Regions from separate parts of the Alteromonas alvinellae genome, predicted to be linked through region 1. Evidence: predicted binding sites of a transcription regulator. Region 1 holds the regulator's gene; each other region holds the start of a gene.
The links. The regulator LexA, encoded in region 1, represses DNA repair genes until DNA is damaged. The targets are predictions, from matches to a motif close to TACTGTATNNNNATACAGTA.

Region 1 (11,257 bases):
GTACCACTATTGTAACGGGAGAAATTACGATAAGTAATGCTTCTGGGAGTCATCCGAAATCTAAAGGTGTGCCCCAAGGGCATCCGCGAATTAGCCGTTTTTTAGGTTTGCCTATCAAAGTCAAAGACAGAGTCGTGGGTATGATTGGTTTGGCCAATAAGTTTGAACCCTACTCTATAGAAGATGCCAAATTTCTACAGCCTCTTTTAGATGCATTAGCCGGTCTATTCTATGCAGTAGAATTAGAAGATGCACGCGCTGTCGCTGAAGAAAAGCTGCGGCAATTAGCTATGACTGACTCATTAACGGGTTTGTATAACCGAAGAGCATTTATTAACGAGTGCATCGTGTTTTCAAAACAGCATCATAGTGCGTGTGTGGCAATTATAGATATCGACTATTTTAAACAGGTAAACGACACGTACGGTCATGACGCGGGTGACCAAGCGTTAATTACTGTTGCGCAAAAAATAGCGAAACAAAATCGTTCACCCAACGTGGTTGCGCGACTTGGCGGAGAAGAATTCGCTGTTGTGATGCTGGGCAAAAATAGAAAAGAAATTAACACGCAGCTAGAGGCGCTGCGTATAGCCGTTGAAGAAAGTGTTGTTAACTATAAAACCGATCAAATAAACCTTACCATCAGCATAGGAGCTACTTTTGTCGATAGTACCCACGGCGCAGACTTTAGCGCGCTGTTATCAACCGCTGACAGAGCCCTTTATAAAGCAAAAGAGCAAGGCCGAAATCGCGTTGTCTGGGGAGACGATTGACCGTCACTGCATGTCGATAACCGCTAGCGACTTGTGTATCAGGCAACAGAGATATTGCCAGGAAAACGAAGATAAGTTATAAAAACCGAACATTTTAATGTTATAAACAAACTAGGCATGTGTCGTACTTTTGGCTGATGTTAGGCCACCATGCCTTACAAATCAGGGACGATGTATGAACACTTCGCGCTTGGGTTTCTCTGGCCTTTTTTCTATTCTAGCTCTTACAGCCTGTGGTGGTGGAGGGGGCTCGGACTCTCCGACTAACCCGACACCTGCACCGCCCCCAGAGCCCACTTCATTAGAAATTTTATCGAACCCCTTAGACTACTCGATAGCACAGCTAGACACTGCAGCTAAGCGTTATGCTGATAATAGCTATACGGGTGAAACAAACGTTGCAATCGCTGACATCAGCGCTGTGCAAAATGTATATATTACGCTTTTTGGTGAAGATCTCGCTAGTTCACCTTATCTTGACATATTTGAAGTTTCTGAACTTGTCGATGCTAACGGCAACATTGATGGCGTTATACAATGCTCAGATAGTGGCTCAATCAAGTACTCTGGAAAACTCGATTTAAGCACAGGCCTCGGAACTATAATTGTCGATTATGACCAATGCCTACACTATTATTTGAGCGCGTATCACGATGGTCAATTTTCTGTGGCTATTACGAAATCAGATGACGACAATTTCGAGGCAACGTCCTATTTTACGAGTCTTTCGATAGGAAGAGGGAGTCAACGTGCAACGCTAAAAGGGTTAATGAAAGCTGAAATAAGTTACGACCCACGCACGGGTTACTACAACGAAGAACTCATTCAGTACATGGCCGCGACCTTTAACGGTGAAGCCTATAAAATAAATGGAACTGCTTTCGATGGCTTTAATGGGTTGGGGTATTCCTCTGAGTTCGAGGGGACAATGCATATTGGCTCAAAAGGTAAGCTTGATTTTTCTTACTTCTCAGAGGAAGGAGGACTACCTTATGCTTCCCAAGGTTCTCTTGTAGTTAAAGGCAATAGAACCGCAGGCATTGATATTATGCAAGGTGCGGTTCGCTATGGTGAAGATACGAACGGGGATGACACCTATGATGTTGGCGTGTTTTTCAGCAGTATCGAGACATTTGCAAGCAGCAATACCGCGAACATCGTTCTATCCGATATAGAAACTATTTCAGCGCCTCCCGTTGCTGGTGAACCCTATTATTATGCTTATGACCCTGTTTACACGTCTGACGATATAACCGTTGATGAGGGGTATTATTACGACTCTGATACGCCTGAATCTGACCTGTCAGTATCTTACCGCTGGTACATTAATAACGTTGTTATAGAGGGTGTTAGCGGCAGCACACTGCCTGCTTATAACGCGGTATTCGGCGATGAACTGAAAGTAACTATGGTAGTGTCCGACGGTGTTAATATCGTTGAATCACAACCCGTTTTTATCACTATCAGTGACTCTCCAATGACACTTGTCGTCTCCAATATGCCTGAATCGGTAACTGCTGGTGGTTACGTCGAGTTCACGGTAAGCATGACTGACCCCGATCAAATTAATAGTGATGTTGCAGGCCAGCTTGTCGCTGCACCTACAGGAGTTACCTTAAACGACAACGGCTTACTAACGTGGCAGGTGCCCGACAGTCAACTGTTCAATGCGCAAACATATATCTTTAGCTTTGCGAGTCTGGATGGCGATGAGAGCCTGCAAACCGTAGAAATAACTGCTTATGCAGATAAAGCGCCGGCGTTTGCTCGCACAACTTCAATAACACCAATTTATAATAGAGGTTTTGCGATTGCCTCAACCAAGGGTGGGAATGAACTCATATCCGTCAATCATCGAAATGTGGGCGCCTTCTCGTTAAACGGGAATAAACTAGAAAATACCTATGTGTACCCTTACAAGTTACCTACCAGAGGAGAAATTAAAGGCGTTTATACACAAGATGCTGACGGTGATAGCAATGATGAAATCTATATCCTTACTGAACAAGGCTTGTCAGTTATAAAAGATCGTAACGACAACGCGGAAACTGTATTTGTAGCAGAGGATAAAATTACGTCAGGATGGTTTTACGATATTGATAGCGACGGTATTGAAGAAATTGCATACCTTCACGGCGATCATTATTACGATGCGACTTCTATCTCCATTCATAATGTAACAACTGGTGAGAAGTTACAGCAGTTCGATGTCGATGGTGTATCAACCCTTTCTTTTGGTAATGTGGACGACGACGCGTCTATCGAGTTGGTGACTAACAATGGTTACGTCTTCGATATTAATAGCGGCGCTAATCAATGGCTTTTTGGCAATGGGTTTAGCGACGCTTACGTCGCTGTCGGTGATATGAACAACGACGGTGTCGATGAAATCATTGGTGCCGACCGTTGGGAGAATATTTCAGTCTATTCAGCGGTATCGAAAAGTAATTTGGCGACAGCTGAGCATAACGATATCTGCGATTTGAGCTATAGCAAAGATGACCATACAAATAAGGGAATGTTTGTAATTTCTGAGTGCCAGTGGGGAGAGGTGAAAGCTTTCACGCTTGAAGGTGGTCAAATTTCGGAACAATGGAGCGTTATTCATAATACGTATAGCGGTATGTCGCTTTTAATCGGCGACCTGAATAACGATAGCCGAAACGAAATAATCTGGACCGGCGACAGCGAAATTCAGGTTGCACAGCAAGATGCTGAGGGCGACTACGTCTTATCAGATATACAAACTGAAGCACACTCTTCTAATTACTTTGCTGCCGGCTGGGCCCCTTTTGGTGATAATGATGAAAGAGCAGTCTTTGTTAGTGAGACAACTAACTACTACACATCAATTCAGGTGCTGTCAGTTAACACGAAGAATGAACTTACCATCAGCGACGAACTTGGCGACGATGTTTTTGACTATAGCAGACCCGTTGTTACTGACTATAACAATGATGGCGTGGGTGAATTATTCACAGGAGCTTTGAATAGCAATACATCATTCAACGTAGTTAAGTTGTCAGATAACTCAATTCAGTGGTCACTGAGCCAAAATCAAAACAGCCAAATCTCACTCATCGAAGCAATAGACGTTAATGACGATAATTTTGTTGATGCGGTCATTGTTGAAAACAATCGACTTAAAGCATTCGATATTGAGAACCAAGTTCTCATCGACGCTGTCATTAATGAGTTTTCAATTGATACTGTCGCTGAGCTCACCAATAATGGCGAACACTTCTTTGCTGTTAGTGGCTATGAATCATTAAAGCTCTATACAATGCAAGATGGCGAGTTTGTCGGACTAAATGCACTAGATGTTTCTTGTAGTCAATTGATAAGAATTAATGCTGATGGTGACGACGCCTCTGAGTTCGCATGCTTAGATAGAAACTACAATAGAATAAATATTTATGACGTAACAAATGACGCCTTGGTACTTAAAGAGGCCATAACGCCTACATTCAATCTTCAGAATATAGCCGTTATTCCAACGACATCGTCTAATCAATCAATACTTGGCATTTACCAAGCTGAAGAATATGACTCATCGTATGGATATTATGACAACGTTGCTTACCGAGTCACTGAAATAGATAACAAAGGACATGTCATTTGGCGTAGCCCTTCCATTGGCATTAATCATGTCGATGGTATGCGTACCCGAAAGAACAATGCCGGTGAAGTAGAGCTTCAAATAGGTAATCCGAACATGGCCCTTCTTGTGAAATAAAGGTAATACACTTGTCGCTGTCTATTGCTTATGGCAAAAGACGCGGCAAGTGCTTGTTATTTAGTTTTAGGTGTATATACTTACAGGAACTGTATGAACAGACAGGTCTTTTATGCGCCCACTCACAGCTCGACAAACAGAAGTTTTAGAACTTATCAAAACTACCATGCAAGAAACGGGGATGCCGCCTACGCGTGCGGAAATCGCTCGTCAACTTGGTTTTCGTTCTGCCAACGCTGCAGAAGAACATTTGAAAGCCTTGGCGCGTAAAGGCGTGATAGAAATTCTGCCGGGTACCTCTCGGGGTATCAAACTCAATATTCCCCTCGAAAATGACGTACCTGAAGAAGAAGGCCTACCTCTCATCGGGCGTGTGGCGGCGGGTGAGCCAATTTTGGCGCAAGAGCACGTAGAATCACACTACAAGGTAGACCCTGCACTGTTTCAACCTCAAGCAGACTTTTTACTGCGTGTTAACGGCATGAGCATGAAGGACATAGGTATTTTAGATGGTGATCTCCTTGCTGTGCATCGCACCACCGATGTTCACAATGGCCAGGTTGTTGTGGCACGTGTAGACGAAGACGTTACGGTAAAGCGTTTAGAGAAACGTGGTCGTGAAGTATTACTTCATGCCGAAAACGAAGAATTCGCACCTATTCGAGTAGACCTAGCCAACGAACCTTTTGCTATTGAGGGGATCGCAGTGGGCGTTATAAGAAACGCGGATTGGATGTAAGGTTTTAACACCTTCAATGAAAAGCGGCGCACTAGCCGCTTTTTTTATGCCTTTTATTGCTTTATTTCTACCAGTTTTCTGGAGTTAGGGTGACTAAGCACGCTTTTAAAAAACGAACCCAAACATGACTGTCAGAAAACGTATTAAGCGTATTTTGCCTGTGAATGAACTAATGAATATGCATTCATTATTTTAAAGTCTGTTTGAAAATAAATATTAGCAACCTATTAGTTGTTGATTTTATGATCAAATGATTGCTGATAAAACCTTTGTGTTGTTCAAAATGTGCGTTTGATTTTATCCTCGGCTACTACATGCTCATTTCTTTTTCCATCCAATATGTAACGTAAGGCTGCCAAATAAAATGATTAAAAATTGAACACTTCGTTAAATTTTTAACAGAAAAGACTAGACGGCACGGCATTATTGCGCAATTCTTAGACAAAGATTAACAAAATAATAACAATGACTCTTAATTTGTTTTACAAGTTGAGGTAATGGGTCAATCGTTCGCAAACCATTTGGTAGGGCATCGCGCAAAATAATCAGCGTTTTTGGTCTTGCTATTACGGAGGTGCTGAGTGAAACAACTAACGACCGTTTTCGCAAAATGGTGTTCAACAATACCGTTTTTGCTTCTTTCCCCTTTGCTTCTTGCCCAAGAAGTCAGTGAAGAGGCTTCTTCACTAAACTTAAGACGCGGTGCCACTGACATCAGTGGCCAGGTTTACGACCTCCACATGCTGATGTTTTTTATATGCGTTGGCATTGCTGTTGTAGTGTTTGGGGTTATGTTTGCCTCGATGTATCTGCACAGAAAGTCCCGTGGCGCGAAGCCAGCAAATTTTCATGAGAACGTGAAAGTTGAAATTGCTTGGACCGTTATCCCCTTTCTTATTCTTATTTTTATGGCTGTGCCTGCAGCGAATACGCTGATTGCGATGGAAGACACATCTGAGCCTGACATGACTGTGCTAGTAACAGGCTCACAGTGGAAGTGGCACTACAAGTACATGGACAGCGACGTTGAGTTTTATTCATTGCTTGCTACTCAACGCGAGCAGATAGAGAACAAGTTCCAGAAAACAGATAACTACCTGTTGGAAGTAGACCGCCCATTGGTTATCCCGACTGGAAAAAAAGTACGCTTTCTTATTACTTCAGACGACGTTATCCACTCTTGGTGGGTTCCTGATTTTGCGGTGAAAAAAGATGCCAACCCCGGCTTTATTAACGAGTCTTGGGCCAAGGTGAATGAGCCTGGTATTTATCGCGGACAGTGCGCAGAACTTTGTGGGAAAGACCACGGCTATATGCCGGTTGTGGTGATTGCTAAAGAGCCTGCTGAATTTGATAAATGGATGGGCGAACAAGAAGAAATTGTTCGTAAAGCAAAAGAAGAAGAGCAGCGTCTACTTTCTATGAACATGTCGATGGATGAGTTAATGAAAGTTGGCGAGCGTGTTTACAACACCACCTGCGCTGCTTGCCATATGCCAAATGGTGAAGGTTTACCTGGCGTGTTCCCGGCATTAAAAGGCAGCAAAATGGCGTTAGAAGATCAGCAAGGTCACATTGATATTGTACTTCACGGTAAGTCGGGTACTGCTATGCAGGCGTTTAGCAAAATGCTAAGCCTTAAAGAAATTGCAGCGGTAGTGACTTATGAGCGCAATGCTTGGGGCAATAACACTGGCGACATGGTTCAGGCCAAAGACGTCAATGCAGTGGCAAACGGAAACTAGGAGCAGAAAAATGAGCAAAGCAACTGAAGTTATTTCGCCTGATACCTCTGCGCCTCATAGCGGTCAAGCACATGGCGATCACCTACATGATGATCATGAACACCACGATCATATTCCTAAAGGGATAACGCGCTGGTTGTTTACCACTAACCATAAAGACATAGGCACACTTTACCTGTGGTTTGCCTTTATCATGTTTTTAGTTGGTGGTGCGATGGCCATGGTGATCCGCGCTGAACTATTCCAACCTGGTCTACAAATTGTAGAGCCAAACTTCTTTAACCAAATGACCACGGTACACGGACTTATCATGGTATTTGGTGCAGTAATGCCTGCCTTTACTGGGCTCGCAAACTGGCTTATTCCCATGATGATCGGCGCCCCTGACATGGCGTTACCGCGCATGAATAACTGGAGCTTCTGGATTTTACCTGGTGCCTTTCTCATTCTACTGAGCTCGCTCTTTATGGAAGGCGGCGGCCCTGCTTTTGGTTGGACTTTCTACGCCCCCCTTTCAACGACTTACAGTGGCGATTCGACAGCATTGTTTGTGTTCTCTGTTCACATCATGGGTATTTCATCCATTATGGGTGCGATTAACGTGATTGTGACCATCTTTAATATGCGTGCACCAGGCATGACCTGGATGAAAATGCCGCTGTTTGTATGGACGTGGCTTATCACAGCGTTCTTGCTGATTGCGGTAATGCCAGTGCTCGCCGGCGCGGTTACCATGGTGTTAACGGACAAGTTCTTTGGCACCAGCTTTTTTGATGCTGCTGGTGGCGGCGACCCGGTTATGTTCCAGCATATTTTCTGGTTCTTCGGGCACCCTGAAGTGTACATTATGATCTTGCCCGCCTTTGGCATTATCTCGCAAATTGTTCCTACCTTCTCTCGAAAGCAGCTGTTTGGATACGCGTCTATGGTTTACGCCACGGCGTCTATTGCCCTGCTCTCATTCGTTGTGTGGGCTCACCATATGTTTACTACGGGCATGCCGGTGTACATGGAAATGTTTTTCATGTTTGCCACCATGCTTATCTCGGTGCCAACTGGGGTAAAAGTGTTTAACTGGGTAGCGACCATGTGGCGCGGCTCACTGAGCTTTGAAATGCCTATGATGTTTGCTATTGCCTTTATTGTACTGTTTACCATTGGTGGGTTGTCAGGGTTAATGTTGGCGATCACGCCCGTGGACTTTCAATATCACGACACATATTTCGTTGTAGCCCATTTCCACTATGTACTGGTAACTGGCGCGGTCTTTTCTATCATGGCAGCCGTGTATTACTGGTTGCCTAAATGGACAGGCAAAATGTACGACACAACCTTAGCTAAATGGCATTTCTGGTGCTCACTAGTATCGGTCAATGTGTTGTTCTTCCCTATGCACTTTGTTGGTTTGGCTGGAATGCCGCGTCGTATTCCTGACTACGCATTACAGTTCGCTGATTTTAACAAATGGATAAGCTTGGGTGGTTTCGCATTCGGTTTATCTCAGCTCATCTTTCTTGCCCTGCTTATAAAGGCGTGCAAAAAGCAAGGTGAGCCGGTATCGGCGCAAGTTTGGGACGGCGCAGAAGGATTGGAATGGGAAATTCCATCACCCGCTCCTTATCACACGTTTGAAACACCACCTGTCGTTAAGTAACGGTAGGTGGAGTTGTGAATTGGTCATTCCTTTCAATCGGCAAAAGCTGACGGGAATGACATTCACACATTGCAGGTGGTGAGGTAGATAGGCGGTTAAACAAGCGTTTATCAACCTTCATCTATGGATTTACCCGGAGGTCACGTGATGTCACAGCAAAGTGCAAATAACAAGATGGTTATCAAACTTGTTGCTATTGTTATTGGCATGTTTGGCTTCGGCTTTGCCCTTGTTCCCTTGTACGACGTATTTTGCGACGTTACGGGAATTAACGGAAAAACCGAAGGCACGGCTGCGGTTTATCAATCGGTTGAGATTGATGACTCGCGAGAAGTGACCGTCGAGTTTATTACTCGCACAAATACCGGTATGCCCTGGGAGTTTCGTGCTGAAACCAAGCGCGTGAAAGTGCACCCTGGCGAACTTAATACGGTGTCGTTTTATGTGAGAAACCCTGCATCAAGCAATATCGTAGCTCAGGCCATTCCCTCTGTATCCCCAGGAACGGCAGCACTGTACCTGAACAAGACTGAATGCTTCTGCTTCAATCAGCAGCCATTAGATGCGGGTAGTGAAGCCTATATGCCCATGCAGTTTTATGTAGACCCTCAGCTACCTGAAGAAATTACGTTTTTTACCTTGCAGTACACACTCTATGACGTCACAGCGCGAGCCAGTGACCTAACAACAACACCGAATCCCTTTATGGCTTCCACACCATCAGCTGGCGAATAAGCCGAAGGGGTAAGGAGATGAAAATGCAAACCGAAGTACAGAATCACGAATACCAAAAATACTATGTACCCGCACAAAGTCCATGGCCCATCGTAGGGGCTGTTGCTCTATTTCTTATCGCCGTTGGCGCAGGGAATTATGTGGTGCAGGCAACTAAAGGTGAAACCGGCTATGGCGGTCATATTCTTCTAGCGGGAATAGCCGTGTTGTTGGTTATGCTTGTTGGCTGGTTTAAAAATCAAATTGACGAATCTATGGCCGGGCTTTATAGCGACCAGCTGGGGCGCTCGTATCGACAAGGTATGAGCTGGTTTATATTTTCAGAAGTGATGTTTTTCGCTGCGTTTTTTGGTGCTCTTTACTACGCGAGATTTATTTCCGTTCCGTGGCTTGGTGGCGCATCGAATAACGCTATGACCAATGAAGTTTTATGGCCGACCTTTGAGGCCATGTGGCCGCTGGTGTCAACGCCAGGCGGCACTACCACACAGGAAATGAGTGCTGCGGGTTTGCCCACTATTAACACGGTTATTTTGCTTATCTCATCTATTACACTTCATTTCGCTCATGTGGGACTAGAGCAAAACAAACGCAAACAGCTAACCCTAATGCTGGGTATCACTATCTTACTTGGATGTGGGTTCTTGTTCCTACAGGTAGAAGAGTACATACATGCGTATCGCGACTTGGGGCTTACGCTTCAGTCAGGCATTTACGGCAACACCTTCTTTATGCTCACAGGGTTTCACGGCATGCATGTGACCCTTGGCACCATCATTCTAATTGTATTGTTTTTTAGGGTCTTGAAAGGCCATTTCACGCCTGAAAACCACTTCGCGTTTCAGGCGGGGAGCTGGTACTGGCACTTTGTAGATGTAGTGTGGGTCATGCTCTACATCTTTGTTTACGTACTTTAAAAGGAATCCCCAAACTCAGTAAGGCCTTGGGTTTGGGGTAATTAAACCGGTACCAATAGCGATAAGAATAATAATAACAATGACGGCAGAAGTGAGCACGCGTCGACTAATGTACTTACTCATAGGCCCTTTTGATGTGTCGTTTTTCATCATGATTCGCATCGCCATAAACAAATTCACAATCATGTACAGCACTAACGCAACAAGGACTATTTTTATCAACATATTCACCTCTGTTTTTATTCTAATTTTGCATGGTGCGAAATAATCATGTTTTCTCGCACTCGCCACGTTATTCCTTGGTTACTCACGGGCTTTAGTGTGGCGATTATGTGCGGTTTAGGGTACTGGCAACTTGATCGCATGGTCCAAAAGCAACAACGCTTAGCTAGCATAGCGCAAAAGCAAAGTAATGGAACCTTGAGTTTAGAAACGGCGCTGTCTCATGACGACCCTAGGGATATACTGGTATCGTTCAGCGGCGCAATAGACGCTAACCATGTGCTGTTATTAGATAATCAAATTCACAATCAGCGGGTGGGTTTCGACGTCATTGTACCGGTAAATACCAATGTCGGGTGGCTCCTGGTTAACTTTGGCTGGGTGCCTGCGCCAGACTTAACGCGCACGTTACCGGATATAAGTTTTACAAGCCAAACGCGCGAATTTATCGGCGTGCTTAGCGTGCCGGGTAACAACCCCTTAGTGAAAGAGACCAACATGGCTTTGTCGCAAAGCCCCGCGCTGGTACAACACATAGAATTCCCTGCACTAAGCAACGCCTTAGAGCGCAAACTTTTACCCTTTATTCTTCACCTTACCACGCCTGACCCCGCGTTTATTCGTGAACATCAGGCCGTCGTAATGTCTCCTGAAAAGCACCTTGGCTATGCAGTTCAATGGTTTGGTTTAGCTATTGCCGCTGCAGCCATTGGCGGCTTTGCAATTAGTAAGAAAG
Region 2 (11,257 bases), on a different contig from region 1:
CGATTACAGGAGAGTTACAGAAAAGAGTGGGAAGCCTATGTACTTAAGGCGCTAGCTTTTGAGATAAGGCAACACGACAACCTATCCCCCGCCGAATTTATTGAATTAATGATGAGTAAGGTAGAGGCAATACAGCAGAACAATGACACCTACCACAATCTGTTACGCCAAGTTCATCACGCTAAAAGTATTTTGCAATCAGAAAATACGGTTATCTTTCCAACGCCGTTACGTCAGCAGTTAACCGCGTTTCTTTTACCCATAACCACCATTACTCCGCCAAAGAAGTAATGTAGGCTAGTTCACGTTGTCAATCCGGTAACGTCAAACAAATACTTATTGAGCATTACTTGTTGGCACTTTTGTATTTGTATTGCGAGGGACAATAGCCTCTATCCACACCTTCAGGGCGCAAGCTGGCGTGTTTGGTCTTTCTGCCTGACACCCGTTCTCGCCAATTTTTAAAAGTTTTTTGTTTAAGATTTTTACGCATGAGCTTTATTACGTCTTTCTCTGGAAGCCCGTACAAACGCTCAATGGCTTCAAACGGCGTGCGATCTTCCCACGCCATTTCAATAATTCGTGATTCTTGTTCTTCAGTTAATGCCATTTCTTACATCTCAATATGCACGTTATAACTCAACTCAATACAGCATTTACGCGCATTTTGTTCAGTGTCCGCATGCTAAAAATTTCAATAACAACCTTATTAATTCGACGACAACGCCGCAAGTTCATCATCTTTCTCAAACGCCAGCTTTAACAGTTCGGCGGCAGCCTTGGCATCGCTGAGCGCTCGGTGATGCTGCTCCATTTCTATACGGAAGTGTTTAGTTAAATTAGCCAAAGAGTACGAAGGCAACCCTGGATAGGTGCGTCGCATTTCGCGAACGGTGCACATTTTAGGGCGTCTGAAGTTCTGCTCTAGTCGCGCAAACTCTTGTTTAATGAAGCCATAGTCAAAGTTCACGTTATGCGCAACAAATACGGTATCTTCGGTAAATCGTGCCACCTGCTCAGCGACTTCGGCAAACAGCGGCGCGTCTGCTACCATCTCGTCTGAGATACCGGTAAGGCGGGTTATATTACTAGGGATTCTACGCTGCGGGTTCAATAAGGTTTGAAATCTGTCTACCTCTTCACCGCCAACTAGTTTAACCATGCCTATTTCGGTAATGCGGTTATAACTATTGTTTCCACCGGTAGTCTCAATATCCACTACCACATAGGGTTGGGCTGGGTCGCGCACCCAGTTCACTGTCGTCACAGCAACATCAAAACCGGCTTGTTGCAAACGCTGAATTGAAACCAACTGATTTCGGCGAAGCTGATCGCCAGGCGCTTTTATCTCTTCAAAGCGAAGCGCACCGTCAAACACCATAATATCTGGGAAGCCATCTCGAAGGCTCTCAAAGTCTTTGCACATCATGCGAAGTAAAGCATAAATAGAGCCTAGCGAACCATGCTCAATTAGCGCTTCTATAGGCGTAAGCAAATGGCTTGACCACATAAATAGGCTGTTCACTTTGCCATAGTGCATTGTGGCCATCTTGTGGATGTGAAAACGGAGCTTTTCTTTGCTATCGAGCGCCTGTAACAGTGCTTCAATGCTGTGCTCAAACTTGGCGTAAAAGTTATTCTGCTTAAGCGATAGTGGCCTGCGATCAAACTCTGTAACCAACGTATCTTCTTCGTAAAGTTGCTTCCAAAAAGTAAGGCCGAATAGGCTGCGCCATAATCGATTTTCTGTACGCCAGCCCTCTATTCCATGTCGAGCATAGTGCGCTAACACTCCACGCTCCACTTGCTGATTTTGGCTTACATCAATATCCAAAGTTCGGCTGGCATTGCGAAGCATGTCGGTAACTGTGCTGGTGCGTTTTTTATGGTATTTACGGGCATAAAAATCTTCTGCAAATGCTAAAAGCGTGTCCGATTGAGGGTTATCGATAATATCTTCTAGTGCTTGTTTGACGTCACCTTCCTTCCCATCTTTATAGCTCTCTCTTAGCCACTTTTCTTTTGCTTTATCGCTTTGCGCTAGTTTTAAAATGTCTAACCCTTTGGCCCTATCGCACGCCAACACTTTAAGCCCAAGCGCGTAAAGCAGCTGGTCGCGATAGAAACTGGCTGACACACCTTCTGTAGCTGGGAAATCATCTTCCGCTAAGGCAAGTAACATATCATTGTTATAAAAAGCTAACTGACTGTAATGATTTGCGTAAAACCAAGAGGCTTCTGCGTCGCTTTTGGTGTCGAAACGCGCGGTATCTGTTACCGAATCAGAACGGGTTCTCATTACGCCTAAATCGCGCATAGAAAACTGATTTAAACGGCTTTTGGTGTTACCAAAATAGATGAACAGCAAATAGCGAAGCGCATCGTCGAATAGGCACACCAAGTAGTTATTAAGCGAGAAGCGCTCTGGCCAGCCTCTAGCACCGATATGTTCATTAAGCAACGTCACGAGTTTAGGCTTAGTAAGAGACGCTAGCCCCTGCGTACTGCCGTATTCAGCGAGAAGCGCCAATAACGCGTCTTTGGTTAGAACGCCGGCGATATCATTAAGCGATGCGTTCGAAAGGTCGCCAAACCACCCGCTATCAATAAGCCAATCTATTTGAGCTTGTGGTTCGACTATCTCGTCGTAGTTAAACTGGGTTCTGTCAATAACCGCATACTTGCGATTTGCAGCGCGCACCACAATACATTTTTTGTCATCGTCCAATGCGTTAAAGCGCTCAATAAAATCAGCTGCCTCATCACTTAAAAGCGTGCTGTTCGCACCTTCAAAGAATTTAAGGAACTCGTGAAAGTGTGTGAGGTAATAACGTGGCGGTAAATCTTTTCGCATGAAGTATCTTTGGCTATGAAAACACCAACAGTGTATATTTATACAGCCATATTAATCAAATTAAATCCATCGCGATTGAATTACACATCCGCTACTAAAAGTACAAAATGTGCCTTTTTAAACACGTACTCGCTGTTTAGACACCCACTGAAAGAACGCTGAAAGCTGCTCGTCATCTAATAAAAGTTGCAAATTGGAGTAGTGCTTAGCCAATGTCATCTCATCATAAAAGCGATGTATTCCGCTATGGCATTGCCTGCAAATATAAATACCGCCCTGCAGTTCGGCTTTGCTAAAGTGCTTTTTGAAATAGGTGCGTCGGTGCATTTTTTTGGGAATAAGGTGGTGATAAGTAAGGCGCGTCTCTCTGTTACAACACGGGCATTTTCCCACCTGATTTGCCACATTTTCACCTTTATTTGCCTAGCTGGTCGCTATTGAAGTCAACGGTTTAAATTTAATATTCAACGGTGATTGAACGACACCGCCGCTGCCTGCGCGCTACAACCACGCAAACAACTATGCTCTTTTCAAAGAAAATCCACTCGTCTTAACATTACGTAATAAAACTGTTTAGTGATTAATAAGGCGATTAAATATGAGCTTAACCCGTTCCATGGACTTTTCATGTCCCTACTGTATGGCCCCCAATGATGTAGAGATAGATGAAATTAACGATGTTGGCCAAGTACAGGTACTCGACTGCCAGGTGTGTTGCCAGCCTATAGAGCTTACCGCTTACCAGCACGGTGAAGACATTCAAATAGAGGCTGAACGAGAGAATGACTAAACAATTTACTCGCAGCGATATTGATGAACTAACTCAGCGTTACCGTGCCAACCTAATTAACAGTTTGTCTGGGTTCAAATCGGCCACATTGGTGGGTACTACAAACGGTAACACCAACAATTTAGCTATTGTAAGTTCGGTTGTTCATGTGGGCGCTAATCCACCACTTTTAGGCATGATAATGCGCCCACACACTGTAGTAAGAGACACCCTTAGCAATATAAAGCAGCAGGGCTTTTACACGCTCAATCACGTGTCAACTGATTGGGTAGACAAGGCACACCAAACATCTGCTCGCTACGCCCCTGATGAAAGCGAGTTTGAAGCAGTGGGTTTAACGCCGCAGTTTAGCGAGTCTTTTAGTGCACCGTTTGTTAAAGAAAGTGAAATTAAGATGGGCTTGAAGGTGGCGCAACACTTCACATTGCTCAACGAGACCGAAATGGTCATTGGAGAAATCCGAGAGCTTCATATGCCAGAGAACATTATTGACAAAGACGGGTATGCAGATATAGAAAAAGCAAACACCGCCTGTATTTCTGGATTAGATAGCTATCACAGCACAGCGCGTATTGCACAATTTGCCTACGCCAAACCTGGAGTTCCCCTAGCTAAAAAGTGAACTTGAAGCAGAAAAAACGGTCTGATGATTGTAATCTGGAGGCATCACTCTGAATTTTATTTAATCTGGATCAAGTGAAAATACGACATTTCATTCGATCTTTTTTCAAAAAGAGATAGTATTTAAACAATACACAAAACCTGCCTCTTTGGGCAGGTTTTTGCGTTTAAGGTACTGAATAAAAAAGAATCATTATCGTTTCTATCTCTTAAGGAGAATGTTATGAAATCTGTAAATCGCCGTGACTTTTTAAAGCTTTCTGGCTCGACGGTTATCGGTCTTACATTAGGTGGTGTAGCGTTACGTGCTCAGGCTCAAGAACAATTGAGTGCTGATGACCCTACTGCAAAAGCACTGAACTACACACCGTCGTCAACTGTTGAAGGTGCAAAATGCGCAAACTGCATGTACGTGCAGGGCGCCGATGGCGAACAACACCGCCCTTGTAACATTTTCCCTAATAAGCTTGTTAACGCTGATGGCTGGTGTAGCGCTTGGGTGAAAAAGCCCGGCTAACCCTGCAGAGGTATATCTTCTTTTGCATAGTGCAAAGTGATGTAAGCAATGTAAGTAATCTAAGTTGCAGTCTACGCATGAAAAGAAGTGAACAACATTTAAAGCCCTTGAGTTCAATCAAGGGCTTTTTTGTTTCAGTTGGGGCTTAAAATTGCCACTAGCGGTCATCACCAAGACCATCTTCAATACCTTTCAACGCTGGGTTGTCAAAACGTGTAGGCAGAAGGCCAGGCTTAATGAAGAAGCCGTGTTTTGCTTCAAAGACTCGACCTATTTTCAAAACACTTTCGTCTTGCCACTTACCACCAATAAAACTAATTCCCACAGGAAGATCTTTTACTTGTCCGGCAGGTACTGTAAGGTGCGGATAACCAGCGATGGCAGCCAAATACCCTATACCAATAAAGCCGGCTGGCGAATGGTCGCCGTATACTCCGTCGATAAGAAATGATGGACTGTTCGAGGGCGCAACCAATATATCAACATTGTGTTTTGCTAATAATGTATCGATACCGTTCTTGCCTGCAGTGTCTTGAATAAGGCGCAGCGCATTTTGATACTTTTCACTGTTAATGGCTGTCGACGCGAGCGACTTCTCGAATATATCTTGGTCGAATAACGCTAACTCGCGTTCTGTTTTATTATTAAACGCGATGAGCTCTGATAAGTTCCTAACAGGAAGCTCTGCTGGCGACGTCGACAAGTATTCGTTGATGCTATGATGAAACTCGCTAAGCAAAACATTATAAGAGTCGGCCCAAAAAGAATCTGGCTGAGAGAAGTCACTGATGTCCACCAACGCAGCGCCCGATGCTTTTAGCTGATTCAACGCCTTTTCATATACGGCGAGTACATGAGGATTATCGCCTTGGCGGTACCTAACCACACCAATTCGCTTACCTTTTAAATCGGTAGCAAGCATGAACGATGCGGGCATAGCTGGACGATGAGAGTCTGCATCTAGCGTAGCGTTATCGCTTGCATCTGTGCCTGCCATAATTGACGTCATCAGCCAGGCATCTTGAACGTTAGATGTCATTGGTCCCGCGGTGTCTTGACTGAAAGATATAGGCACTATGTGAGTTCTTGAAAGTAAACCCACTGTTGGTTTAAAGCCTACTACACCGTTTATAGACGCGGGACATATAATAGAACCATTGGTTTCAGTGCCCACAGCAAGAGACGCCAAACGAAGCGACATTGCCGCCCCTGAGCCTGATGACGAGCCACACGCACTTCTTGATAGTATATGTGGGTTTCGAGTAAGCCCACCCACAGCGCTCCAGCCACTCACCGAAGACTCTGAACGAAAGTTAGCCCACTCAGACAAGTTGGTTTTACCCAGTATAATTGCCCCAGCTGCTTTCAGTTTTTCCACAATAAACGCATTGCGACCGGTATCGTTATTGAGCAGCGCCATTGAGCCTGCAGTGGTGGGCATTTCTGTACTTTCGATATTATCTTTTAACAGAACTGGGATGCCAGCCAGAGGGCCAAGTGTTTCACCGCTCGCTATTTTTTTGTCGATGACTTTCGCTTCGGTCAGCGCGTTTGGGTTAAGCGCTAAGATACTATTAACCTTTGTATCTAGCTGTTTAATGCGGGCAATATAACCGCTGACTATTTCAGCAGAGGTAGTATCACCACTTGCAATAGCTTGCGCTTGAATGTGGGCAGGCTTATCCAGCCATTGTTCGATGTCATTATTAAGATTTGCTTGTGACGCGCATGCAGTGCATAACACAACAATAGCCAGTAAATACCACCGTTTGAGCATAGGTTCTTCCTTAACGCATAGTTCTAGTGCTTGTTTTAGCGAAGATTAACTTTGCTACAGAACAAACTCGCACCAATGTAGTGTTAGTTTCTTATACGTTGAATCAGAAATAGTTCACTGTCTAGACAATAAAGTTAATATCTAGTTAGCAACATTTGCATTGGGAAGCTTGTGAAGGAGATTGTCGAGCTTGTACTCATCAAGTAGTAATTGATACCGCCCGTCTTCAATAAAAAGACGAAGCGTAGCGTTAAATTTAGCTCGTAGCTCTGGGTCAGGGATCGCCGCACTGTACGCTGAGATGGGAAACAACTCATGAAAGACGGTCTTATCTTGAGAGTAAGTGCCATTTTTAGATTTGAAATAATTAAAAATGTTTCTATCTAGGATAGCTACATCAATGCTACCACGCATCAGCATGTCCACTTGACGATCTTGTCGTGCCATTTCTATATAGGTAGTTTGCGATGCGAGAGTTCGCCCAAAGCCCTCACCTAATACCGATTGAGCGGTTTGAAAAGCAATGACGCTTTTACCTTTCAAATCGTCGATACTGTCTATCGTCAGTTCTCTGTCTGCCCGTGTTACCACGACGTTCTGATAGATAATATATGGCTCAGATAAAATGCTTTGATCGACTGTGTGTGCAGGATTAAGGGTAAGTCCAATGTCAACGGCGTCATCTTTTAATAGCCTTGCCGTACGCCCGAAAGGAACATAAATAGGCGACAATCCATATCCCATTTCAGCAAGGATCGCCCGCACCAAGTCAACTTCAAAGCCGGTGTGTTCTTGTGAAATAACGTATGGAGGCTTGTTCCAGCCCACAACCACATCTAGCTCTTTCGCGCTAAGCGGTATGATAAAACACAGTAAACAAACAGCAGATAAAAGTGCGCGCATACAACAGATGAACCAAACTATAAATTAAACGATACCCTTCTCATAATATAAACTTATATTAGAATTTCACCAGTCGACAAAAGGTTAGTTTTTCTCGAGGCTTACGTAATCAATTGAGCAGGCAAGTTTTATTGGGTACTTGAGAGCCTGTTGAGAACCAAAGTGGTTAGATTTGATCATGCCTCTGTAAGCATCGCGTTCTGATTTACTTAAAGCTTTTCGCCTGCCTGCATTTTGTTTAACGCCAAGCAAAGGTACAATGACCAACAAAGGTCCCAACGAACGACAACTATGGCTTGGCTACAACTTCGAATTAATACCTCTTCTGAATATGCAGAATCAATAGGAGACATGCTAACTGCAAATGGCTCGCAGGCGGTTACCTATGTAGACGCGAAAGACACCCCAATGTACGAGCCCAAGCCGGGTGAAGTGTTATTGTGGCCAGACACTCAAGTAGTCGGGCTGTTCGAAGCAGATGCCGATATGAAAGGCATCCTTCAGCGTTTGGGTAAAGCCAAAGTCTTAGGTCCAGACTTTAAGTACAAGCTAGAACCACTTGAAGACAAAGACTGGGAACGAGAGTGGATGGATAACTTCCATCCTATGCAGTTTGGCGAGCGCTTGTGGATTTGCCCAAGCTGGCGTGACGTTCCAGACCCTGATGCCGTTAATGTTATGTTGGACCCAGGCCTTGCTTTTGGCACAGGTACGCATCCTACTACCGCACTTTGCCTACGCTGGTTAGACGGCATAAATATGACAGATAAAACCGTGGTCGATTTTGGCTGTGGCTCAGGAATATTAGCGCTGGCAGCGTTGAAATTGGGTGCTAAGCGCGTTATTGGTATTGATATTGACCCACAAGCCCTTCAGGCAACGAAAGAAAATGCGCGCCGCAACGGCGTTGAAGACCGTCTGGATGTATACCTTCCTGAAGACCAACCTGAACTAGAAGCCGATGTGGTGATGGCGAATATCTTGTCAGGTCCATTACTAGAACTTCAAAGCGTTATTACAAACTACTGCAAATCCGGCGGTTTGTTAGTCCTTTCCGGCATATTGGCGGAGCAAGTTACGCGCATAGAAGAAGCGTACGCTCAAGATATTACACTTGAACCCAGTGCCATAGATGGTGAATGGGCGAGAGTGTCGGGCAAAAAACACTAAGTTTGAGCGATAAACCGACCAGTCGGTGAAAATTACGCCCAGTTAGAATAGTGTGTTTTCGGTCAACCACCTCAAAATTGCGACGAAAATTTGTACGACAAAGCACGTTGCCGCCTAATTAATTGTTAATTTTTTTCACATTACAGCCCTTTCAAATCGGGGGCTGTAAGACTTTCGTACAATATTTGAACTAAAAATCGACGTTAGCTTACTAATGTGACAGATTTTTTTCACTGTCAAGACCACGGAGTGAAATTTTGTGCGATTTTTAGCCTTTTCAAGCCTTGCGAAAACACGTACACTTAGCGCCCCGTTTTAGCCGGGTGTATATTTTCTGTGCAGTTTTAGATGGCGAGCTATACATTTTACAATGCGAATTGGACCTTACGAGTTAGAAAACAATTTGATGTTGGCCCCCATGGCTGGCGTAACAGACAGACCGTTTCGCCAACTTTGTAAGCGCTTAGGTGCAGGGCTTGTTGTTTCAGAAATGCTTTCGAGTAATCCGAAAGTTTGGAACACAGCTAAATCACAAGCGCGTATGAATCATGAGGGTGAAGAAGGCATCCGCTCTGTACAGATAGCTGGGGCTGATCCTGAGCTTATGGCTCAAGCAGCACAATTTAATGTTGAGAACGGTGCGCAAATCATCGATATCAACATGGGTTGTCCTGCTAAAAAGGTCAATAAGAAGCTAGCAGGTTCTGCATTGCTTAAATACCCAGACACAGTGGAAGCGATTATTAAAGCAGTAGTTAATGCTGTTGATGTACCCGTGACACTAAAAATTCGTACCGGCTGGAACCCAGAAAATCGCAATGGGGTAGAGATTGCCCGCATTGCAGAGCAAAACGGCATACAGTCGCTTGCTGTTCACGGCAGAACACGAGCTTGTATGTATAAAGGAGAAGCTGAATACAGCACCATACGTCAAATAAAGGCGGCAATTTCAATTCCTGTTATTGCAAATGGTGATATTACTTCTCCAGAGAAAGCACAAGAGGTGCTGAATTACACCGGTGCAGATGGCGTAATGATAGGTCGCGGCGCGCAAGGTAAACCTTGGATATTTAAGCAAATCCAACATTATCTTGAAACGGGCGAGAACCTACCAGCACCGCCGCTGTCAGAGTTATATGAACTCTTGCATGAGCACGTAGCCAATGTGCAGGACTTTTATGGCGACATAGCCGGTGTGAGAATTGCCCGTAAGCACGTGGGCTGGTATCTCGCGGAGCACGATACGGATCGTCAGTTTCGTAAAACGTTTAACGCTATCGATGATGCGAATGAGCAACTCGATGCACTAAATGCATATTTTCAAGCGCTGCAGACACGAGAAACCCGACAGATTTCTCCCGCAGCATAGTGATGACTAACTTAAGAGCAACACAGTATTATGTTCGATCAAAACGTGACTTCACCTTTTACTACTACAGTAACTACGCCTTCACAAACGCAAGCTCAAAAGCCACTGCGTGACTCTGTAAAGCAAGCGGTTAATAAGTACCTTAAGCAATTGGATAACGCAAACATCGATAACCTGTACGAAATGGTACTGGCTGAAGTTGAAGCGCCGCTGCTAGAAGAAGTCATGACTTACACACGCGGCAATCAAACCCGCGCTGCCATCATGATGGGCATCAACCGTGGCACACTTCGCAAGAAGCTTAAGCAATACGGCATGAACTAAGATTCCAAGGGCTTTGCCCACCAAAGAGCACCAATCGGTGCTCTTTTTGTTTCAACACTACAACATTAGAAACTTAAAATTTATGCAAACACCAAAACCAATTAAACGTGCTCTCCTTAGTGTCTCTGATAAAACCGGTATCCTCGATTTCGCGACAGCGCTGCATAACGCTGGCGTAGAACTTCTGTCGACGGGCGGTACTGCTAAACTTCTCGCTGACGCTGGCTTACCTGTTAAAGAAGTGTCTGATCACACAGGTCACCCAGAAATTATGGCTGGCCGCGTTAAAACCCTTCACCCGAAAATTCATGGCGGTATCCTTGGTCGTCGCGGTACCGATGAAGCAGTGATGGAAGAACACAGCATTGCGCCTATCGACCTTGTGGTGGTTAACCTTTATCCGTTTGCTGCTACCGTGGCAAACGAAGACTGTACGCTAGAAGATGCAATTGAAAATATTGATATCGGTGGCCCAACTATGGTGCGCGCTGCTGCAAAAAACCATAAAGATGTGACTATTGTGGTTAATGCGTCTGACTACTCTCGCGTACTTGCTGAAATGAACGACAACAACGGCTCATTAACGTACAACACCCGTTTTGACCTTGCTATTAAGGCGTTTGAACACACAGCTGAATACGACGGCATGATTGCAAACTACTTTGGTGCCCGTTTAGATAGCACAGGTTGTGAAGCAGACTGTGATCATCAGCATAGTGAATTCCCACGTACCTACAACATGCAGCTGACCAAGAAGCAAGACCTTCGCTACGGTGAAAACAGTCACCAGGAAGCGGCTTTCTATGTTGAAAACAACATTCAAGAAGCGTCTGTTGCCACTGCTACCCAGCTTCAAGGTAAAGAACTTTCGTTTAACAATATCGCTGATACCGATGCAGCCCTTGAGTGCGTGAAAGAATTCGAAGAGCCAG
Region 3 (8,333 bases), on a different contig from region 1:
TTTGATTGAAGTGATAACGTCAGAGTGAAGTTGTAAGTCGATGTCATACTCACCAGTCTCACGAAGAGTACCAGTAGGTAGTTTAACTTCTGCTTTTTGTACTTCAACGCCAGCTGCAGTGATTGCATCAGCGATGTCACGAGTACCAACAGAGCCAAATAGTTTACCTTCGTCACCAGCAGGAGCTGCGATTGTAACTTCAGCAAGCTCAGCAACTTTTTCAGCGCGTGCGTTAGCAGCAGCTAGTTGCTCAGCAATTTTCGCTTCAAGTTCAGCACGGCGTGCTTCGAACTTTTCAACGTTGTCTTTAGTTGCAGGAACCGCTTTACCCTGTGGGAAAAGGAAGTTACGAGCGTAACCAGACTTAACAGTCACTTGGTCGCCCAGGCCGCCAAGGTTGGCGATTTTATCTAGTAGGATGATATTCATCTTAGCTAACCCTTATATTCGCCAAATTACTTGTGTGAATCAGTGTACGGAAGCAACGCAAGGAAACGTGCGCGCTTGATCGCAGAGGACAGCTGACGCTGATATTTTGCGCTTGTACCAGTAATACGGCTAGGGACAATTTTACCGCTCTCAGTGATGTAGTTCTTAAGAGTAGCGATATCTTTGTAATCAATCTCAGTCACACCTTCTGCAGTGAAACGGCAGAACTTACGACGTCTGAAAAAACGAGCCATGGGTGATCTCCTTAAGCGTTGTCTTCAGTGGTTTCAGTTTTCTTTTCCGCGCGATCTTGGCGAGGAGCAGAATCGTCACGACGCTCACGACGAGGCTCTTCTTTCATCATTGGAGAAGGCTCAGTCACAGCAGTCTTAGTGCGCATAACCATGTTACGTAGGATCACGTCGTTGAAACGGAAAGCATTTTCCAATTCATCAACAGCTTCTGCAGACGCTTCAGCATTGATTAGTACGTAGTGGGCTTTGTGCAGCTTTTCAATTGGGTAAGCCAGTTGACGACGACCCCAATCTTCTAAACGATGAATCTGACCACCGTCTTGCTTTAGGATTGTGGTATAACGCTCGATCATACCAGGTACTTGTTCACTCTGATCAGGGTGAACCATAAATACGATTTCGTAATGACGCATTATAGCTCCTTACGGTTGTAGCCTCGACAGTACAGCCGACTGTATGGAGACAAGGAACGAATTGGGATGGCTGTAAGGGCGCGCATTATACGCAGCAGTTACTAATTGCACAAGCATTAATCACCTTAAGAACAATCATTTGTCCTTTCCCCAAACACTACGCTCAGACATTTAACTAAAATACTGTTTATTTATACAGTAAAATACTGTACAGTTTTTGTGTCTTTAATAAACAGGGGACCTACCATGGCCATTACCACACAGTATGTTGTTACGCACAAAGGGGTAGAAAAATTGGTAACTACCGACAAAAAAGAAGCCGATCAGTATGACAAAATGCTCGATGCAGCAGATAACCTTGCTGACTACATTCATGCGAAGGGCATCAAGCTAGACGATAGCGTAGTGGAAGAGCTCACCATCATGCTGTCTAAAAACAAAGATAAAATCAGTAAGATTTTCAAAGGCGCTACCGCAGAAAGCGTATTAGAAGATGAAAGCGCAGAAGTGGTAAAGCTACAAGCTAACGGCTGATAATTTAGGCGCGCCTCTCTTTTGCGTCGTTATGATGAGCAATTAATAAGAGCAATTGCCGCTTTAGGCTGATGAGATCTGATAGCATAGCTATACGAAAAAATGTTATTTGATAACATTACCTCAACGCGGCAATGTGTTTTCTCTGGTTTTTAACAGGGTGAACAGACGTGTCGCTTTTGCTAATGTGAACATAAGACGTAAATACAGGTCGGGCTTAGCGTGAATACCATCAATAAAAACAATAGCACTCAACCCCAGCGCAATGCAGTAGTTGAAGGCCGCAGCGCAGTGACTGAAGAGCGCAACACAGCGATTGAAGTTAGCAATTTACAGTTTTCGTACACCAAAAAAAGTGCGCCCGTCATTGATATTAAAGCGTGGCAGGTTTCGCAAGGTGAACACGTTTTTCTTTCAGGGCCTTCGGGGAGTGGCAAAAGCACATTGCTAAATTTGCTATGTGGTACGTTGACCCCTACTCGAGGCGACATCGCTTTACTCGAACAGCCTTTTTCCTCGTTATCTAACCGACAGCGGGACAAGTTTAGAGCACGCAATATCGGCGTTGTTTTTCAACAATTTAATCTTATTCCCTACCTTTCTGTGGCACAGAACATTAATGCGGCGGTGTACTTTGCGGGTACTAAACCTAGTAAAAAAACAGAAGACGCAAAGCTTCGTCATTTACTGGACAAGCTACAGCTGCCTTCTCACGTGCTGCATGCGAAAGCTGACGCATTGAGTATTGGTCAGCAGCAGCGCGTTGCCATTGCAAGAGCACTGATTAACGACCCACAATTATTAATTGTCGATGAACCTACCTCTGCCCTAGATACCGATGCCAGAGATAGTTTTATGTCGCTGCTAAAAGACGTTGCAGGTGAAAGCACCATGATTTTCGTGAGTCACGATAAAGCCATGGAGAGTTATTTTGACCGCCACTGCAGCATGAGTGAATTAAGCCCAAGTACAAACCACATAAAAACGCGAGGCGATGAGGCCCCAAAAGCACAGGAGCGTGCGTAATGCTAAGTACCATTGCTATTGAAAGCTTAAAGCGCAGGAAAACAACGGCAATCCTCACACTTTTAAGCATTACCATCAGCATTAGTTTACTGTTGTGCGTGGACATTATTCGCAGTCAAGTGAAAACCAGTTTTACGCGCACCGTGTCTGGTGTTGATCTTATTGTTGGCGCACCAAGTGGACAGCTTAATTTACTCCTGTCGTCAGTGTTTAATATAGGCACTCCCACCAAAGGTATTGAATATAAAAGTATTGCGGCGCTTCAATCTAACAAACAGGTATTGTGGCTTATCCCGCTATCTTTAGGCGATACTCACAGAGGTTTTAGAGTAGTAGGTACAACCAACAGCTTTTTCGACCACTTTAAATACGGTGATATGCAGTCACTTGAAATGGCAGCAGGCTCGGCATTTACGCAGCCACTGTCTACCGTTGTTGGCGCAGACATCGCCAAATCATTGAGGTACAAGGTAGGGGATAAGATTATTATTTCCCATGGTCTGGGTAGCGTATCGTTCAACAACCATGACGATCACCCTTTCACTATCTCGGGCATAGTTAAGAAAACCGGTACGCCCGTAGATAAAGCCGTATACGTTACCCTACAGGGACTTGAAGAAGCCCACACAGGGTCTAAACATTCGCCCACCTCAATTTTAGGCCGTAAACCTGCTGACAAGGCGAAAGAGCATGAGCATGAGCATGAGCATGAGCATGACGAGCATACAAAAGAACGTGCAGCTTACAATAGCGAAGCGTTTACGCCTGAGTCAGTATCCGTAGTGATGCTGGGGCTAAAACATCGGGTAACGGCACTGCAGCTTCAGTATCAAATTAATCAAAGTAAACAAGAGCCGCTAATGGCAATTCTACCCGGGATGGCACTCGCAGAACTTTGGCAAATTATGGGAAATGTAGAATCGCTTTTGCTTGGCCTTTCCGGTCTTATCGTCATCTGCGCGCTAATTGGGCTTGCGACTATGCTGCTGGCCACGATGCGAGAACGTTATCAAGAAATCGCGGTTTTACGAACTATAGGCGCAGGACCGTTTACCTTACTGCTACTCATACAGATTGAAGCGATGCTGCTTACGATTGTAAGTGCCGCACTGAGTTTAGGCTTGGTTGCTGGGCTTATGAGCGCACTAAAGCCTTGGTTAAGCAGTACCTATGGGTTGTTTTTAAGCAGCCCGCTGTTTGGTCAAAGCAGTATTATTATCATTTTACTGATACTGGGGTGCACATATTTGGTATCGCTGTTCCCCGCTGTGGCGGCCTACAGACGCGGTCTACATGCAGGGCTTAATGCGAATTAATAAATACCTATGCCTACAACGTTGTTTCGAGTTTTGTAGGCTTTTATTTAGCGCCACATCTTTACGCCAATAGGCAATAGGCCTTTTAGTGGAGTAAGCTTAAGAGAGCTGGAGAGAGTATTACTCTCCCACTCGCTTATCTGTACTGAAACGCAATATTAGTTCGTGGACCTGATTAACCGTTGCGCGCAAATCGTGACTTGCTGCAAGCGATGCTTCAGATGAACGCTGGGTTTCAGACGCGCCGTCAGCAACCTCTACTAACTGCTGGTTAATATGCTCAGCCACTGTGCTTTGTTCTTCTACCGCTGAAGACATCTCTACTGTGGCATCAGCGATACCTTTCACTGCATTGTTAATTTCAAACAATGCACCTCGAGTTTCTTCTACTATAGCGCTGCCGTGCTCTGCTGAAGCTAGCCCTTCCGTCGATACCCTTACAGCGCGGTCAGAACGCTCAGCCAATTCATTAATGATGTTGTGAATTTTATCGGTCGATTCGCGAGTTTTCGAAGCTAACGTACGCACCTCATCAGCTACAACCGCAAAACCTCTTCCTTGTTCACCTGCTCTTGCTGCCTCGATCGCGGCGTTAAGCGCTAACAGGTTAGTTTGCTCAGCAATGGTCGAGATGATATTGGCCGCTTCGCCAATATCGCTGGTTGACTGAGCCAACTCTGTCACTGTGGTAGATATAGACTCTACCGCCTCGCGCAACGCAACAATCGCCTGCATGGCTTCTTCAGCTTTACGGTTTCCTGTTTCTACGTTAGCTGCTGCAGTTTTTGCGCTTTTGGCATTACCCTCAACCCGCTCAGCGACTTCTTGAATAGCCTGACTCATTTGCGTGACCGCAGACGCTATTTGCTGTGTAGCTTGATTTTGCTGTACAACCGCCGAACTGGTGCTTTCCGCTTGTTGATGCGTGGTGTTAGCTATTGATTCGAGCCCCGCTGATGCATCTTTAATTCGAGTTAACGCCGTACGGTTTCTGGCAAGCTCACACCCTAGGACAAGCTTGGCTTGGCTGATATGGGACGGGTCTGGGAAGTAGGTTTGTGCCACCGTTTCATTAGCGTAGCTTTCTGGGCTAAGAGAGAGCAGCGCGCCCCAGTCTTTTCTTGTCTTGGCTTCTTGAGCAATCATTAAAATAATTGCCCCTGCTAGCGCAATACCAGCCGCAGCGGCGCCGTGGGTAAATGCAAGAGCTATTACTAAGACAGCACTTATCAGCAACGTAGGCGCCAGATGCATTAGGTTTTGAGCTAAGCGCGACATCGGTGATACCGCTGACTTTCCTTGCTGCATTCTTGCATAAACACCGGAAGCACGCGTTATTTCATCATTCAACGCTGGAACGCGAACGGATTCATAGCCGACAACGGTTTTTCCCTCGTACACAGGCGTTACGAATGCCGACACCCAATAGTGGTCACCATTTTTCCTTCTATTTTTCACCAATCCTAGCCAACTTTGACCAGATTCCAAGGTACGCCACATTTCTTTAAATACCGGCGCAGGCATGTCTGGATGACGGATAATATTGTGGTTTTTGCCGATGAGCTCTTCGCGACTAAAGCCACTTGCTTCTACAAATTCGCTATTGCAATGCTGGATAACACCGCGCTTATCGGTCGAAGATATCAGGCGATGATGTGCTGGAAACTTATATTCTTTTTGGGTAACTGGCTGATTGTTTCTCATTCGGTGCTTTCTCCATGTAGCAAAGCAACCATCCGATAATCGTATAAGATGTTGCTTATCTCCTAAGACTAGAACATAAAATAATTCTGTCTAGCAGGAAGCAAAGATTAACGAAATTCTATAATCTATCAGCTATTTAGGGAAGCGCTTTATACTTTAGGCTAGAGGTAGCAAAACGGTAACGCTTGTTCCTTTACCCTCTTCACTGGTGATATTTATTTTTCCGTTGTGTTCTTCGACAATGGTCATGGAAATAGACATGCCTAACCCTGTTCCTTCACCAGGAGGCTTAGTTGTAAAGAAGGGCGTGAATATTCTATCCAGTGTTTCTTTCGACATACCGATACCTTCGTCTTCTACGATAAGCATGGCGTTCTTTTCATCTTTTTGTACTTTTAGGGTGATAGACTTTCCTTCTGGGGTAGCATAGATAGCGTTGGTTACGAAATTAACCAATACCTGCTGAATTTGCCCTGCGTTACCAAGGAAATAAACGTCTTTATCCGGTACTTCTAAATTAACTTTGTTTTTGTACCTGTGCAGGTTGTTCGTTAGCTTGATAACCGTATTCATAGCTTCTACAGCGCTTATTTGCGTGTGCTTTCCTGAGCCTGGATACGAAAAACTTCGCAACGCTTTTACTATCTCAATAATGCGTTCAATGCCCTCATGAGATTCGTTGAACATTTCTAAAATCTCGCTTGCACTTTCTCGCAGAGAAAAACGCTTCTCCAGCGCTTCGAATTGCGCTTCAATCTCCCCACCAGCGGTACGACACAGTAGCCCTATTTCATCTAACGCATGTTGATAGTCATTAAAGATTTCTTTAGCGACAACGGTATTACTTCGAACATACCCAATTGGGTTATTAATTTCATGGGCTATGCCCGCCGCAAGTTGGCCCAACATCGCCATTTTGTCTGCGCTGACCAACCTCTCTTCTAAAAAGTCCCTGTCTTTTTTAACCGTCTTTAATTCAATTTTTCGACTGTTAAGTTCCGTCGTTTTACTTTCGTAGCGTGATGTTATGTCTAAGTAATGCTTAGTTGTATCCAAAACATAAAGCGTTTCTTCTTCTAGGTTGTCATCTTTGGTAAGCAACACTAGCCAGGCGTATTCGCCGTCAGCCATTTCATGCATGAAGTGAAGTAAGCGCGCTTCTTTTTGAGTGTCGGGTCGCTGAACTGCATTAACACACCAATGGGAATAGCTGTCCCTTAAGAAGAGTGGTGTTTCAATTTTAATAAATTCAGCAAGTTCCGGAGAGCTACACCACCCCTCGTCATAAGTAAGTACTTGGCTATCATCACCCACTATGAGCTCGTCATTTTTCACAATGAACGCTTTTCCACAATGGGCATTACTAAATTCCACCGCCGATTCTAGGGCAGAAAATATAAAACTTTTACCAGGCTGGGCATTGGAAAGCTGCGATGCAGTTCGGTTGAGGTAGAGCAGCTCTCGCTCCCGCTGCTTTGAATCATTTAGTGCTTTTCTAAGCGCTTGGTTTGCTAGATAAGCATCTTGAGAATAGGTTTCTAAGAAAGATTCTGCGTTTTTACGCGCAATTTTTTGACGCTTAAGTTGTCGCTCTAACGAGTTAACGCGGGCTTCCAGCGCAAGAATACGCTCGTGTTCGGTGGAATACGATGTTTCACTCACCAAGAAGCCCTCCATTTAAATCGCCGATAAAATCTCAGAGCGCCATGCGTCTCAATAGGGCCTATCGAACCATAGAGTTCTGCGGCCGCTAGCTAACTAGCCTATCAAGGAGTGTTATTACTCTCTCACTGGCTTGTTCCATTTCTATAAGCTTAGCATCAGCTTCAGCGTTGTCGCCATTTTGTTTAGCTACCACCGCGGCTATTCCGCTGCTATGTACTCTTGCATGCGGCGCTTCAATCTCTCTGAATGCCGTAGTTTGGCCTATCGCTTTATTAGCATTATCACTATACCATTGCCCTAGGCGACAATTTTTATGATCGCCAAAGTCCGCCACCGATTTGTTACTATAACCACATAGCACCGCATATACTTCTGCTTTCCACACTACATGATCCAGCTTTACTGTTTGGATAAATGTAGCAATGGCGCCTTCACTAATAGTGGATTTCATGCTGTCACAGTGCTTCACCATGACTTCATAGCTATCATTAAGTTGATTAATGCCTGTCTCAAGCTGTTCGTTATTTCCACGCAGCTCATTCACTCCCGATACCGCTTTGGATGTTGATTGAATAATGCCATTAACCAACTCTGAAACTTCTGTTGCAGATTTATTGGTTTCTGTTGCCAGTGCACGTACTTCATCAGCAACAACACTAAACCCTCGTCCTGCATCGCCCGCTCGAGCCGCTTCAATCGCGGCGTTTAGCGCGAGCAAGTTGGTCTGGTCGGAAATACTCGTAATAGTGGTAACAAATTTATTAATGTTATCTGCTGTTGTCGATAGTCCCGAAATACGTTCGCTCATACTGCCCATTTGAAGGTTGAGCCCACTCATGTCGGTAACAATTTTGCGTAACGTTGTGGCTGAGTCACTAAACAACTCATTAATATTCGCCAGCGACTGATTCTCTGCATCAATGCGCTGATAAGTAGCTAATACTGTTTCGCGTATACCTTCTAACTGGCGCATAGCGTCCACAATACATTTC

Region 2: ACX5KA_RS19385 (exonuclease domain-containing protein) is a predicted target of LexA. The motif match lies at 2,883-2,902, and genes of this name have one in related genera.
Region 3: ACX5KA_RS07620 (YebG family protein) is a predicted target of LexA. The motif match lies at 1,278-1,297, and genes of this name have one in related genera.

Annotation. Positions count from the first base shown of each region.
Region 1 is NZ_CACSIH010000113.1:83,613-94,869, forward strand. Features, by position in the region: gene ACX5KA_RS08005 (sensor domain-containing diguanylate cyclase) at 1-773, shown strand, start outside; gene ACX5KA_RS08010 (hypothetical protein) at 949-4,509, shown strand; gene lexA (transcriptional repressor LexA) at 4,622-5,248, shown strand; gene coxB (cytochrome c oxidase subunit II) at 5,830-6,993, shown strand; gene ctaD (cytochrome c oxidase subunit I) at 7,004-8,647, shown strand; gene ACX5KA_RS08030 (cytochrome c oxidase assembly protein) at 8,795-9,382, shown strand; gene ACX5KA_RS08035 (cytochrome c oxidase subunit 3) at 9,406-10,299, shown strand; gene ACX5KA_RS08040 (DUF2909 domain-containing protein) at 10,315-10,524, opposite strand; gene ACX5KA_RS08045 (SURF1 family protein) at 10,570-11,257, shown strand, end outside.
Region 2 is NZ_CACSIH010000246.1:15,253-26,509, reverse strand. Features, by position in the region: gene ACX5KA_RS19395 (hypothetical protein) at 1-291, shown strand, start outside; gene ACX5KA_RS19390 (TIGR03643 family protein) at 347-610, opposite strand; gene ACX5KA_RS19385 (exonuclease domain-containing protein) at 710-2,854, opposite strand; gene ACX5KA_RS19380 (hypothetical protein) at 2,972-3,259, opposite strand; gene ACX5KA_RS19375 (CPXCG motif-containing cysteine-rich protein) at 3,453-3,644, shown strand; gene ACX5KA_RS19370 (flavin reductase family protein) at 3,637-4,266, shown strand; gene ACX5KA_RS19365 (high-potential iron-sulfur protein) at 4,489-4,782, shown strand; gene ACX5KA_RS19360 (amidase) at 4,940-6,559, opposite strand; gene ACX5KA_RS19355 (substrate-binding periplasmic protein) at 6,701-7,462, opposite strand; gene prmA (50S ribosomal protein L11 methyltransferase) at 7,754-8,632, shown strand; gene dusB (tRNA dihydrouridine synthase DusB) at 9,003-10,001, shown strand; gene fis (DNA-binding transcriptional regulator Fis) at 10,032-10,325, shown strand; gene purH (bifunctional phosphoribosylaminoimidazolecarboxamide formyltransferase/IMP cyclohydrolase) at 10,408-11,257, shown strand, end outside.
Region 3 is NZ_CACSIH010000111.1:1,181-9,513, reverse strand. Features, by position in the region: gene rplI (50S ribosomal protein L9) at 1-429, opposite strand, end outside; gene rpsR (30S ribosomal protein S18) at 456-683, opposite strand; gene rpsF (30S ribosomal protein S6) at 695-1,096, opposite strand; gene ACX5KA_RS07620 (YebG family protein) at 1,343-1,630, shown strand; gene ACX5KA_RS07615 (ABC transporter ATP-binding protein) at 1,853-2,656, shown strand; gene ACX5KA_RS07610 (ABC transporter permease) at 2,656-3,972, shown strand; gene ACX5KA_RS07605 (methyl-accepting chemotaxis protein) at 4,093-5,676, opposite strand; gene ACX5KA_RS07600 (sensor histidine kinase) at 5,833-7,338, opposite strand; gene ACX5KA_RS07595 (methyl-accepting chemotaxis protein) at 7,427-8,333, opposite strand, start outside.